Regions from separate parts of the Arthrobacter monumenti genome, predicted to be linked through region 1. Evidence: riboswitches for the same ligand, from Rfam matches in the RefSeq annotation. Region 1 holds a riboswitch; the other holds the start of a gene.
What was found. A riboswitch is a leader RNA that binds a small molecule or an ion and turns the genes downstream of it on or off. The one in region 1 is predicted to bind S-adenosylmethionine.

Region 1 (7,110 bases):
TGAACACAACATCATCGAGGCCTAAGGAATCAGTATCAGCGGCGGCGTTGTCCCTTCCGGGCAACGCCGCCGTAACCCCTCATCCCGGGGCCCCCCTGTTGGCATTGCCGCCGCCAGAGCCTCATTCGGATAGCTGCCGGTCCAGGATATGGAGAATCGCAGGAATGCTTCGCAACAGCGTGTACATGGAAGAGCTCGACGCTTTCACCTACCGGGAAAAGATCGCGGATGAGGGCATGGTCCTGATCCCCGGAGGAGCAATTGAACAGCATGGGCCTCACCTGCCCATGAATGTGGATGTGCTGCTGTCGCGGACGATGGCCGGGGCCGTAGCCCAGGAGATTGACGCCGTCGTCGCCGCCCCCATTGTCTACGGCTACAAATCCCAGCAGCGTTCCGGCGGAGGCAGCCATCTCTCCGGCACAACGAGCCTGGACGGTGCCACCATCATCGACATCGCAAAGTCACTCACACTGGAGTTTGCCGACCATGGCGTCCGCAAAATCGGCTTCGTCAATGGCCACTTCGAGAACTACCAATTCCTGTACGAGGGCGTCGACCTCGCCATCAGGGAACTCAAAAAGAGCGGGATCGAGGACATGAAAGTAGTCCTGCTTTCCTACTGGGATTTCGTCGACGACGCCACAATCTCAGAGCTGTATCCGGAAGGCTTTACCGGATGGGACCTGGAGCACGGCGGAGTGCTCGAAACCTCCTTGATGCTGCACCTTTACCCGGGCATGGTCGACATGGACCGCGTCGATGATATTCCGCCCGCAACCCTCCCCAGCTACGACGTTTTGCCAGTGCGGCCCGAGCTCACCCCGGACTCCGGTTGCCTGTCGTCCGCCGCCAACGCCACGGCGGAAAAAGGCGAAATCCTACTGAAACGGGCGTCCGCCGGCATGGCCGGGGCGCTCCAGAATGAATTCAGGATGTGATCGACGATGATCGAAAATCAAGAACCGATGCAAGCAGAAGTTGTCGTACCTAAGACCGATCGACCACCAGTTGACGAAGCGGGCGCGGAAACTCCCAAGGAAGCAAAACGCCGCATGTTCGACGACGGCATCATCAAGTGGCTGTCGGTCGTCTCCGTCGTCGCTATCCTGGTTTTTGCGGTTGCCGTTCCCGATGCGGCGGCCGATGCCATCGGCGTCGCCCGTACCTTTGTCACCGAATACTTCACTTGGTTCTTCGTGCTGTATTCAATCTTGGCCTTGGGGGTTTGCGGTTGGCTGGCGTTCGGCCGGTTTGGACGCACCCGCTTGGGCGGACCGGGCGCAAAGCCGGACTACAGCAAGTTCGCCTGGTACTCGATGCTCTTTGCCTGCGGCCAAGGCATCGGACTGATCTTTTGGTCCGTCGCCGAACCGATCATGCTCAAGGAGGAGAGCCCGCTCTTCAGCGGAGGTTCCACCGCCGTCGAGGACGGGGCCATGGCGTGGTCCTACTTCCACTGGGGACTGACCGCCTGGGCAATGTATTGCATCGTTGCGATCTGCCTGGCCTACTCACACTTCAACCTCGGCAAGAAGCTCACGTTCCGTGACGCTGTTGTCGACTTCTTTCCGGTCAGATACCGCCGGGGCATCGGCGTCGTCGTCGAATTGCTCGCTATCCTTGCCTGCGTACTTGGCCTCGCGACGTCGTTCGGCTTCGCGACACTGCAGTTCACTTCCGGCCTCACGTCGTTTACCGGCATCGAGGCCAGCATGCCGGTGTGGATTGGCGTCGTCGTAGCTTTCGCGGCCCTCGCCGCCGTGTCGGTGTACTTCGGGATCAGCAAGGGCATGAAGCGCATCAGCGAGATCAACTCCATCCTGAGCATCGTCCTCGTCGTGGCGGTCTTCGTTTTCGGACCGATCGTCTATCTGGCCTCCACGCTGCTGCAGACCTTCGGTGTCTTCGGCCAGAACTTCGTCTCCATGAGTCTGTGGGCCGAATCCGGCGTAGCCGCTCAAGGAATCAGCAGTTGGCAGGACAGCTGGAATGGCTGGTGGACGGTCTTCATTTGGTGCTGGGTGATCGCTTTCTCCGCATTCGTCGGACCCTTCATCGCCCGGATCTCCAAGGGCAGGACGATCAAGGAATTCGTGCTCGGCGTGACGGTGATTCCCTCCGTCATCGTGATGGTCTGGATCGGCATCCTTGGCGGCGCCGCCCTTTACTACGACAACAACAACGACGGCGCGATCTCGGGAGAGGTCGCGGAGAGCACCGAGAGCGGTCTGTTTGCGATGCTCGACTACGTTCCCGTTGTCGGAACGGTGCTGCTGGTCGTGGCCACGATTCTGGTGGCCACGTACTACATCACCTCGTTGGATTCCGGGGTGCACGCACTCTCCGGTTTCGTGGCCTCGTCCAAGACGCCCAGCCGGAGCTTCCGGGTAATCCTGGTGGTCAGCATTGCCGCGATCACCGTGGCCTTGCTGACGCTGGGCGGGATCTCGGTGATCGGCACGGTACAGACAGGAACCATCATTGGAGCCTTTCCGCTGGCGTTCGTGCTGATCATCATGTTCGCCAACCTGGTCAAACGGCTGCGGAAGCATGAAAGGCCTCAGCGGATCGAAGCGTTGACTGTCGAAGACATCGCCGTCGACGAGAATCACGAGGAACCGACCGGCAGCCGTCCGTAACGACACTGGTTCGGCCAAAGGGCGGGGTCACGGCAACGTGGTCCCGCCTTTCGTCGTCGGGCGGCGGAACTAGAATGGTTGAACTGGTGCCGCAGGACTGGGGCGGGCACTAAACGGCACTGAAGTACGCCGGAGGTGGCTGGAGCCGATGACGAAGAAGCGTAAGCAGGACGATCCGTTGTGGCGGGCCGCCCGGTACCGCGCCGCGCGCCAGGCGGAGGGGCGCCCGGTCGAGGAGAGCGACAGGGCCGAGGAGGGCGAGTCGGACGCGCCGGCTCCATCAGCTCAATCATCCGGCTCGACTCAATCGGTTGGTTCAGCCCCATCCGCTCAAGAACCCCTGCAGTCCGATTCCGGCTCCGAACCGCCATCCCTTGCCGGTAAACCTCTCCCCCGGTGGGGCACCAGCCTCGACCCCGATTGGTGGGTCAAAGGCCTTATCGAGCGGGAACAGATTAAGGGGCTCGGGCCAGCCGCTTATTTGCTGCGGACGGAAGACGCCGGGCTCGACGATCGGCTTGACGAGCAGGTATCCGAGCGCGGCGTCCGTGAAACGGTGTCGGACTTCAACGCGCGTGTGATCGAAGCACGACGCCAACTGCTCGGCGGCCCACCGGTGGTAACGCCGACCCGGGACATAGAACGGGAAGTTGCACGGTGGCGTGAACGCCGGACGGCCAGATCCGGCCCCTCCTTCGCGGACCATACCGGAGGTAAGGCCGGGCGCCGTCCGTGGTGGCGACGGCGTCGCGAGGACCGGGGGGACACGCGCCCTGAACACGGCTAGGTGTTCGGCGTCCTACCGGCGAGACCCGCGGCGCGTAATACTTCGCAATCCGTGACGGAAGCCGCCGTCGTCCGCTAGAGTTCTAGAAAGCTTCACGAGATGTGGCCGCTCCACCGAGCAACAAGCTCCGACTTGGCCACGCACCAACCCCATGTTCTTGGGTGGTTCGGATGACGAAGCGGCCTGCATCAACCGTTGCGGGCAAGAGCAACTCCGAAAGGAGCTGGCCATGTCCAGCGATACTTCCGTACTTTCCCCCGGGACTTCTGCCGACTACTGCATTGACCCGGCGGACCTGAATGTTCCGGAACCCACTCTTCCTCCACAGGCCACGAAGCAGATCAGCGTGCTGCCTGCCATCGATTTGCTGAATGGCACTATTGGTTTCGCCGTTCCGCGCGGCTGGGAGGAACACTTCCACCCGGAGCCTTGGCGGATCGAGGATGCCCTGCGGCAGGCGATCCGGCCGGCGCAGTGGAACCCGTACCTGGAGGTCCTGACCATCACGGTCGCCAGCCACGAAAACCGTGCCGGCGAACCCGTCCACTTCAGCCTCATTCCGCTGACGCAGGCCCAGTCGGGCTGAGCCGTGGCAGCGGATCTGGTCGAGTAACCGTTAGGCCAGCCCACAGTTCGATGCTGCGTCGTGGGCACAGTCTGTTTGTGCCCAGTGCGGGATAACGAATATTGGGCTGGCGTGCAGAGCGACGCCGGGAGGTGCGACGGCGGACACACCCTAAACCGGTGCGACGGCGGGTGGAATGGCCCGCCGTCGTGCCGGTCCTGTAGAATGGAGGCCGCGAAGGGGAGTAGCTCCCACTGCTTGGAATCCGGCCCGCCGGAACTCAGGCGCAGCGGTCTGTCGACATACTGGTAGCCCTCATGGGCCGCCCGGCAGCCCACCCAGCAACCCTGGGCGAGCGAGACCTTCGGTCAGAACGAATAGAGCCGGTTTCCGCCGGCTGTTGACTGGCCGGAGTGTAGCTATTCACCACGGCCGGTCTGCCGATCAGGAGCGTAAGCTGTGACCGACCCCCAATCCCCCGCCCCGGACAGACCCGAGCGGCCCGAGCCGTCCGCATCGGATGTCCGCCGATGGGAGCAGTACCTCGCGGATGAACGCGCCGAAGCCGCCGTCTACCGGTACTTGGCCCGCAAACGCAGGGGTGAGGAACGTTCCATCCTGCTCGCTTTGGCCGAGGCAGAAGGCCGGCACGAGCAGCACTGGCTGGCCCTGCTCGGCGAACACGCCGGCACCCCCCGCCGGCCGTCGGTGCGCAACCGCGTCCTCGGCTACCTCGCCAAACGGTTCGGATCCGTCTTTGTCCTCGCCCTCGCTCAGCGCGCGGAGGGCCGCTCGCCCTACGCCAACGACGACGACGCCACGGCCGCCATGGCTGCCGACGAGCAGATCCATGAGGAAGTCGTCCGTGGTCTTGCCACCCGGGGCCGGAACCGCTTGTCCGGCTCGTTCCGGGCGGCCGTCTTTGGGGCCAACGACGGACTGGTATCCAATCTGGCCCTCGTCATCGGAATGAGCGCCACCGGAGTCGGCAGTGGAATCGTGCTCGCCGCCGGCATCTCAGGTCTGCTCGCCGGCGCACTGTCCATGGGTGCAGGCGAATACGTTTCGGTGCGTTCACAGCGGGAATTGCTGCGCGCATCGCGGCCGACCCAGATCACGCTCACGGCCGCATCCCAGCTGGATATCGACTCGAATGAGCTGGTGCTGGTGTACCGGGCCCGCGGCATGTCCCAGGAGGCAGCCGAGCACCGGGCCGCCGAGCGGATGGGTATCTACAGCTGCGATTGTGATCCGAGCCTGTCCCTGCAGGAACCCGAGGTTGAAAGTAAACGTGAGGAGCATGAAGCGGTTGGAACCGGCTGGGGCGCAGCCATTTCCAGTTTCTGCTTTTTCGCGTCCGGCGCCATCATGCCGGTACTGCCCTATATTTTCGGCCTGCAGGGTCTTATCGCCGCGATTGTCGCCGCCGTCCTGGTCGGGCTGGCACTGCTGGCGACCGGCGCCGTCGTCGGACTCCTTTCAGGGGCCCCGCCGATCAAGCGGGCACTGCGGCAACTGGGCATTGGCTATGGCGCCGCGGCGGTCACTTATCTGCTGGGTCTGCTCTTCGGCGTAACGGTTGCATAGTCACGTAGGATTGAGCCATTAACAGTCCTTGGGGGGACACATGAGCGCAGGGCCAATGGAGCCGCCCGACCGCCGGCACGGACGCCGCTCGTCCGGAGCAGCGGACGATCAGCCACGTGCCGAGTCAGAGAACGGGTCCGACGACGGAGTGGTCCCGGTCCCTTTCGACGGCGTCCGCCGCTCCCCCTCGGGACGGATTCCGCAGTGGGCACTGGATGAAGCCGTCGGCATCGAACCCGAACCACCTGGCCCTTGGAGCGATTTCCCGTCCCAGCATCCCCGCGGACCGCGAGGACCCTCCTTCGGTTACAAGCCCGCCGGGACAGGAAGCCCGGGACGCTACGGCTCCACGAAATCAGGCCGGAACCTGCCGCCCAGCTATGGCTACGGCTACCAACCGCCTGCCAGGCCGCGCCGCCGGTTCCGCGGACTCATGGTATTGCTCACCGTTGCGGCACTGACCATCGGTGCCTGGTTCTACTCGGGTCAATCGCTCATTCCCCAGGCCGGCTTCGGCACCGCGCCGCAGGATCCAGGCGCCGCCAGCGGCACGTTGGATACCTTCGACTCGGATGGGACCACGTTCCAGGTCGATCCGCCGACCCCGGGGTACGAGTTGGAGGCCGACCCGTTGGGGACCCCTCCCCCGTTGGACGTGCAGAGCGACTCCTACAGCTTCATGAACCCAGGCCGTGGCTCACAGGGGTATGTTGCCTACGACCCGTGCCGACCGCTGCACTATGTGATCCGCGCCGACAACATGCCCGACGACGGCGAGCGCATGATTACCGAAGCCATCGCCAGCGTCTCCGCGGCCACGGGACTGCAGTTCGTCTACGACGGTTTGACCGAGGAGGATCCGTCGGAACGCCGGGACCTCGTCCAGGAGGACCTTTACGGCGACCGCTGGGCACCGATCCTGATCGCGTGGGTCACGCCGGATGAGGAACCCGAAGTGGCAGGAGGAACCATCGGTCTGGGCGGAAGTTCCTTTGTCTCGTCCAGTGGCTCGCCGACGGCGTATGTCAGCGGTGCGATGATGCTGGACGCACCCCAAATTGCGGATTTGGCCGGCTTCCCCGGCGGCTATGAGCAGGCCCGTGCCATCGTGATGCACGAGTTGGGCCACGTCGTCGGGCTGGATCATGTGAACGATCCCTCCCAATTGATGTATGCCGAATCGAACCTGGAAGTTACGGGTTTCGGCGCCGGCGACCTGACCGGCCTCGCCAAACTTGGCCAAGGGATCTGCGTGCCGCAGCTGTAGGACCGGGCGTGGTGCAGTCCGGCCCTGCCGGGTCCTTGCAGATTATGCCTTCAGTTCTGCGGTTGATGAACGCAGCACCAGCTCCGGTTCCACGAATTTTTCCCTCGGTCCGGTGCCCTGGTTCCCGATGCGGGAGAGGATGTAGTGCGCCGCCTCGGAACCAACCCTTTCGCTTTGGCCATCGATGGTGGTCAGCCGCAGCAGGCGGGTGCTGGCGAGCGGAGAGTTGTCATAGCCGACCAACGAAAAGTCCTCCGGCACG
Region 2 (7,110 bases), on a different contig from region 1:
TCCTGCAACGTGGGCAACAGCCGCCGCAGTACGCGTAGCTGGGTTGGCGACAACTGTTCGACGAAGTCGCGGTCCATGATGCCCGCGACACTGTCCTCGAATTCGAGCCCGTGTTCAGGATCGAGCAGCAAGGCGTAGAAGCCGGAGAAACTGCGGCCGGCCTCGGACTCAGCGAGCAGGTCCACACCGCGGAAGATGTTTTCCAGCACGGATGAACGCGGCCCATCCTGTTCTATGAGACGTTCACGCAGATTCCGGTTGAGGGACTCCATTTGCGCCCGGACGCGGGCAAAATCGGCGGGCACCTCTTCGGCGAGGGAGAGGATGTCGCGGATCCGCTCGACGGCTTGCTCGGTGTGCAGGACGTCGACGTCGCCGCCTTGGACCCGGTCGATCTGCTCATCGATCCGGTCGCGTTCGGCGCGTAGCGCGGCCAGCCGGGTCTCGACGTCGGGGTCCGTGTCCCGGGCGAGGGTGCGCAACCGATCCAGGATCGTGGCCAGTCTTGACTCGGTGACGGTCGGGCGAGGTTCGGCCAATTGAATGACGAAGCGGATGGCGGTTAGGGCGCCCTCGGACAGTTCCAGTGTTTCTTCCCTGGCTCTGTCGGCAGTTCGCCGAATGAGTATGCCGTCGTTGCGCCAGTCGGCGCAGTAGGCCTGGGCTGTTTGCGGTAGGTCTAACCCGTTGCCCCGCAGCTCCTCGAGATCCTCCTCGATCCTGTCGAAGAGCACCGGTGCGGCGAGCCGACGCTGTTCGGCGCCCAGATGCCGTCCTAGTATGGCGACGGCGACGGCAGCGTTCCTGCCACGCAGCATGATCCAAGCAGGGTCGTCCTTCTGAAGCCGGGATGCGACCATGGCCGTGCGGAGAACACTCACAGGTCCAATCTATCGACTGGTACCGACAGATAAAGATTCCTGTCCCGATACCGTGATTGATCAACAAAAAGCTTGGCTGGCCGTGTCTTCGCTGTCGTTGGCAGCGGTTAAGTTGAACCATGTGATTACCGGGGAACTCAACAGCCAAGTCAATGGCGTATGGAACCCCTTCTGGTCCGGCGGCATTTCCAATCCGCTGGAGGTGATCGAGCAGATCACCTACTTGCTATTCCTACGCCGCCTCGACGACAAACACACGGCCGACGAGAACCGGGCCAACCGTTTTCATCCGTTCCCTGATCGGCCTCGATCTGGAAACAGTTCAGGAGGCGTTCGCCGGAGGGCACTTTTTCCGGAGTGGCGGGTGGGAGACATCGTCGTTCTCATCCAACGGCTCAACCTTAAGGCCAGACTGCAGGAGTCTACGGACAACGCGCAGGTCAGAGGCATATTCGGGCGCGGATGAACTCCACGACGGGTCCGGCCAGCGAGGCTCCGACTTCCTCAGCGGGGCGCTTGTTGCCTGCAACGTTGAAGGAATGGTCGCCTCCCTCGAACCAACGAAGGGTTGCGGTTGGTCCAATGCCGGCCACGACCGGCTCCAGCTTGTCCGTGCTGGCCAAGGGGTCGCGGGTTCCCTGCAGGAAGAGCATCGGCACGGTCAGGCCGTAAAGGTGTTCGTCCCGGATCTTCTCCGGCTTGCCCGGTGGGTGCAGCGGATAGCCGAGGTAGATGAGACCGGCGGCCACCATCCCTTCCGCCACCGCCATTGAGGCCATCCGTCCGCCGAAAGACTTGCCGGACGCCCACAATGGTTCGCCCTCGGAACGGGCGGCGGCTTCCTCCATGACGGACCGCCAGGTGGCGATGGCTTTCGGAGGCTTGTCGGGGAACTTCTTGCCGGCTTCCCGGTACGGGAAGTTGAAGCGCAGGGTGGCAGCACCGGCGTCGCTCATGGCACGGGTGAAGCCGGACATAAAGGGATGGTCCATGCCGGCTCCGGCCCCGTGGGCCATGACGATGGTGGCGAACGGCGACTCGGGGCGCGCGTAGACGCCTGAGACGGTGTCGTCTCCGGCGGTGATGGTTATTGGTGTTTCAGCGGTCATGGCCGGCTGCCCGCTTGGAGCGCGATCCCATGCTCGGCGAAGCATCGATCGACCGCCCGGTGCCTATCCCTTCCAGCAGCTCGCGGATCACGGAGAGCGCATCCACTTTCGGGGACCAGCCCAGTTCCGATCGTGCCCGGGTGGTATCCATCGGAGGCGCGCCGCGGGCCATATCGATCCAGCCGGGATCGAGCGCCACCAGCCGGAGCTTCCAGCCAACCTGGACCAGGGCACGCACCAGCGACGCGGGAACGGGCAGCCAACGTTTGGCGCCAACCAATGCGGCGATGGCGTGCGGGCCCAGCACCGGGTCAGCGGCGATATTGAATGCTCCGGCGGCGCGCTGATCGATGACGCGCCAGTACGCGTCAGCCAGATCGTTGGCATGTACGGCTTGGAAGATGAATTCGGCGGGAAATGGCAATACCGGGATGCGCAGCCGGTGGATGGACGGCGTAGGAAGCCATCCGATGAAGTAGCCTGCGATCTGGCTGCCGGCTTCGGCCTGGAAACTCAGTGCCTGGCGGATTCTGGAGACGGTGATGTCCGGGTGTTCCGCCTCGAAATCGTCCAATAGTGCTTCCTGTTCGGCCTTGAAACGGCTGTAGTGGGAAGACTCGATCCCATCGGTCGGCCAGCTCTCGTCCACGAGCCGGTCTTTCGGCCCGGCAGAGTAGGCACCCAGCGAGGAGGCGCAAACGATCTGTGAAACACCGGCCTCCGCGGCGGCAGCGAGCACATTGGCGGTGCCGCCCACATTGATGCGCCGCATTGCTTCTTCGTCCCGGTTCGGCTGCAGCACCCAGACAAGATGTACGACGACGTCGCACCCCTTGAGTGCGTCGACAAGCTCTGCGTGCCCGCCCGAGGCGACGTCGTGCCGAACCCAGGTGACGCCGTCGTACGGTTCTGCCTTCCCGTCCGGCAGCCGCCGGGCTATTCCGACCAGCTCCACCTCGCCGTCGTACTCTGCTGCTGCCTGCTTGAAGCGCCGCAACAGCGCCGTCCCGACGTTTCCGGTAGCCCCTACGATCGCAATACGCATGCTCTGACGGTAGCAATGCGGCGGCGTCACAACAATGCGCCGCCCGAACCGTACCTAGTGGGCCAGTGCCGCACTTCCGATCCGGAAGCTGCTGCCCTTGTGTTCGTCGGGCAGCTTGTCTCCCTTGTTGAACAGCTTGTTCCGCAGGGTGCCTTCGACGTATTCGGTGGGGTAGGCGCCGCGCTTCTGGAGTTCCGGCACCACGAATTCGATGACGTCCTCGAAAGTCCCGGGGGTGATGGCGTAGGCAAGGTTGAAGCCGTCGACGTCGGTCTCGTCCACCCAGGAAATCAACTGTTCGGCGATTTCCGCTCCGGACCCGACCATGCGCGGACCCAAGCCGCCGATGCCCGCCGACTCGGCGATGTCACGCAGGGTCCACGGCGTGCCATCGTCGTTCACCTTTTGGAAGTTCGTCACCGCGGACTGGATGGCGTTCGAATCCACATTGCCAATCGGCTCGTCCAGGTCATGGCCGGACAGGTCCACGCCCATCCAGCCGGACATCAGCGCCAGCGCCCCTTCGTTGCTGATGTACTGCTGGTAATCCTGGTGCTTCGCGTCTGCCTTCTCCGAGGTCTCGTCCGTGATGATGGTCAGCAGTGTGTAGATGCGCACCGAATGCCGGTCTCGGCCCGCGGCTTCGACGGCGTCGCGGATCTTCTTCACGGTTTCCTTCAGCCGGGTCTTGGTGGGGGAGCCGACGAAGATCGCCTCGGCGTTCCCGGCGGCGAATTCGATGCCGCGGGGGGATGCGCCGGCCTGGTAGATCACCGGAGTGCGCTGCGGTGAGGGCTCGCTGATGTGGCTCAGCGGGACGTTGAAGTATTTGCCCTCGTGGACGATGTTGTGGACTTTGTCCGGGTCGGTGAAGACGCCGGTTTCGCGGTCGCGTACGACGGCGTCGTCCTCCCAGGAGCCTTCCAGCAGTTTGTAGATGACCTCAAGGTACTCATCGGCGTGGTCGTACCGTTCGTCATGCTCCAGTTGGTCCTTCGCGCCCAGGTTCTGGGCCGCGGAGGGCAGGTAACCGGTCACCACGTTCCAGCCGACACGGCCATTGGTGATGTGGTCCAGTGTGGAGAGCCGGCGGGCAAACGGGTACGGATGTTCGTAGGCGGTGCCGGCGGTGATGCCGAAGCCAAGGTGCTCGGTGACGAGGGCCATGGCAGAGACGAGCAGTGCAGGATCGTTGACCGGTGTCTGGGCGGCGGAGCGCACCGCCGCGTCGCGGTTGCCGCCGAACGCGTCGTAGGTACCCAGCACATCGGCGATGAAAATCCCGTCAAAGAAGCCCTTCTCGAGGGTCTTGGCCAGTTCGGTCCAGTAGCGGATATCGGTGTAATTGGCGGACCGGTCATCCGGGTGGCGCCACAGTCCAGGCGACTGGTGGCCGACGCAGTTCATGTCAAAGGCGTTGAAGCGGACGTGCCGCGGGGAGTTCTCGTTCGTTGTCATCGCAGGGGCTCCTTCGAATCGGCCCATGGAATGCACATCCTGCCGCATAGCTCCGCGCCGGGTAGGGCGGGAGAGTCTGCTTCAGCTGATGCTTCTCCATCGGTCCTGGCAGTAGCACCTTTTTCGTGTCGAAACACGACTTGGTTGCTGCGGCTTCAACGATCCAGGTCTCTCGGCCGCTCGGGATGGTTACAGCCTCTATTGGACCCCAAATGGCCCGTGTAACGAAAATTCTCCCCGGTCACAATCCGTAACGCGATTCCTCAGGGGAGGGATGGGACGGTGTGGAGAATCCAATGCGGGTCGCGGCGCAATGGGGCGAGCGTCCTACCTGGGAAGCAACTGCGGGTGGAACTTTTCGGTGACGTCGGGATGGGCGCGCGCCCGGCCCTTGAGCATATTGGCGCCAAAGCTCGAGAGCATCGGGTTGGACGGATCGTCCGTTCTGCCGCGGGACGCAGCTTGTAGGCCGCGGGGGAGCGGAACCGGGTCGATGATTGCGTCCAGGCGCGGAGCCCAGAAGAAGGGCACCGAGTAGCGGTCGACGCCGGGCGGCGGAGCAGTGACGCGATGAACAGTGGCCGTGATGAAGCCGTCGGTGGCAACTTCGAGCATCTCGCCCAGATTGACCACCAGTGCGCCCTCTATCGGCTCCACGGGCAGCCATTCGTCAGATTCCGGCGGCCGCACCTCGAGCCCGCCGACCATGTCCTGCAACAGCAAGGTGACAAAACCATAGTCCGCGTGGACTCCCACACCCTGGTTGCCGGCGTCCTCAACGACGCCACCGACATAATGCACCAGCTTCCCCATCCAGTGCGGAGTGCCGGCAAACGGCTCGTCGAAGTAATCCTCCGGTAGGTCCAGACCCACTCCGATGGCGGAGAGCAGCTCCTGGCCAACGTTGGACATTAGTTCCGCCCAGGCCATGGCGTTCTCCCGCAGCCCCGGCTGAACCTCGTCCGGCCATTGGTTGGGGCCACGGAGCAGCCAATACTGCTGATCCTGCGGATACTCGGCGACGGGTTCACTCTCCGGCGAGTAGTCCAGTTGCTCGCGGGCGTCGGCCTGCCCCTGGGTCCGTTCGGTGCCCATCCGGGTGTACCCGCGGAAGTGCGGGGAGTTCCGGTTGTCCAGCTTGAGCCGCTCCTCCAGAGGCAGGTCGAAGAAGCGTTTCATCGAATCGAGGAGTGCGGACACCTGCCCGTCGGCGGCGCCGTAGCCGGTGATTTGGAAGAAGCCGACGCGATGGGCTGCATCGCGCAGCTGGTCGATGAACTCCGGATTGAAACTGCCATCGGCCAGCCGGGCGGTGCTCATATCCAGGACGGGAATCGTCGCCTGAGGTGCATTCATGTTCGCAGGCTAGCACCGGCGGCCGCAATGAGAAGCATGAACATTACGGTTTAATTCATCTTCCCGGCGTCGCTGTTGGGCGTGAAGCGGACGGCGAAGGGTCCGGGCGGATATACCGCCCGGGCCCCTCATCTATCCTGAGACTGGGTTACCCCATCCCAAGGTCTTTAGCCGTCCTGCTTCTCCATCAGCTTGTCCGGCGGAGTTCCAACAACCTTGATCTTGTCCCAACCGAGGAGCTCGCCCTCGTCGTCGAAGACCACGATCTTATTCCGGCCAGGGCGGGTGTCTTCCGGGGTCGTCACCGTAACGGTGCCGTCCGCGGAAACCTCGTGCCATCCCAGGCTGGAACTTTTGAGGTAGACGTGGACCCAGGCGCCGGCGTCGAGGTTCTCCAGGACGACGTCGGAGGATCCGCGGGGGAACTTCTCATCGTCCAGGCCGAGGTCGATCCTGCTGTCCTTCTTCAGGTCCTTCCGGTCCGCCGGCTCAGGGACGAAATCCGGCTTGCCGTTCCCGTCGTCCTCACCGCCGTCGTCGGTGGTTCCGACCTCGAGCGGCAACACCTCGGCCTTGCCGCCATCGGCACCGCCGAAGGTCTTCAGCGATTCCTCCTGGTACAAGTTCGGATCTCCCGCACCAATGGCGCCGGTGTTGTTGTGCAGGTGCAGGAACAGCGCCTGCGCATCGGTTACGTGCTTGGCCCGGTGTGCCGTGACGCCGTTGCCTTCGTGATCGTCGAACAACAGGTCTGCCGGCCCGTCGAACTCGCCTGGCTCGAACCATACAGCCGGGCGGACCGGGTTGTAGGAGATCCAATCAGTGGAGTCGACCGGAACGGCGTTGCCTTCCTCGTCAGCGCTGTAGTAACTGGTGGTCACTACCCGGTAGCTGATGTCCTTCGCCGCTTCCGGGTTGAGGCCCAGGTCGGAGAATGCAACCGGCAGCGTCATGACATTCGTGTCGAACGGGTTGGTCTTCTCCGTCTGGAAGTCCGCGTTGCCGGCCATGTTGTTCATGACCTGCAGGCCGACTTGCTCTCCGGTTTCCAGGTCGTAGAGGAAGACCAGCACCAGATCCAGTCCGGCTGCCATGCCGGTCCGGGCGAGGTAGTCCGCCCTGCCATCGGTGTTGATGTCGATCTCGACACCAACACTGGTCGAAGGCGTCATGGCCGACCAGTTCTGCCAGGTGCTGACACCGAAGTTGATCATCGCGTTGTCCAGCGGCTGCTCTGCGGCTGCCAGGGCAGGAACATTCG

Region 2: linked by a shared signal. The riboswitch ahead of ACX80B_RS16395 (LLM class flavin-dependent oxidoreductase) and the one ahead of ACX80B_RS06740 (hypothetical protein) in region 1 are both predicted to bind S-adenosylmethionine.

The regions. Positions count from the first base shown of each region.
Region 1 is NZ_JBTNCY010000004.1:21,042-28,151, reverse strand. It holds gene ACX80B_RS06760 (M24 family metallopeptidase) at 1-25, shown strand, start outside; gene ACX80B_RS06755 (creatininase) at 165-941, shown strand; gene ACX80B_RS06750 (BCCT family transporter) at 948-2,642, shown strand; gene ACX80B_RS06745 (DnaJ family domain-containing protein) at 2,791-3,429, shown strand; SAM riboswitch class IV at 3,520-3,643, shown strand; gene ACX80B_RS06740 (hypothetical protein) at 3,659-4,015, shown strand; gene ACX80B_RS06735 (VIT1/CCC1 transporter family protein) at 4,454-5,581, shown strand; gene ACX80B_RS06730 (matrixin family metalloprotease) at 5,622-6,848, shown strand; gene ACX80B_RS06725 (LacI family DNA-binding transcriptional regulator) at 6,891-7,110, opposite strand, start outside.
Region 2 is NZ_JBTNCY010000012.1:75,924-83,033, reverse strand. It holds gene ACX80B_RS16415 (DUF3375 domain-containing protein) at 1-881, opposite strand, end outside; gene ACX80B_RS16410 (type I restriction-modification system subunit M N-terminal domain-containing protein) at 934-1,347, shown strand; gene ACX80B_RS16405 (alpha/beta hydrolase family protein) at 1,322-1,990, opposite strand; gene ACX80B_RS16400 (NAD-dependent epimerase/dehydratase family protein) at 1,980-3,035, opposite strand; gene ACX80B_RS16395 (LLM class flavin-dependent oxidoreductase) at 3,090-4,493, opposite strand; SAM riboswitch class I at 4,587-4,685, opposite strand; gene ACX80B_RS16390 (isopenicillin N synthase family dioxygenase) at 4,821-5,849, opposite strand; gene ACX80B_RS16385 (S8 family peptidase) at 6,017-7,110, opposite strand, start outside.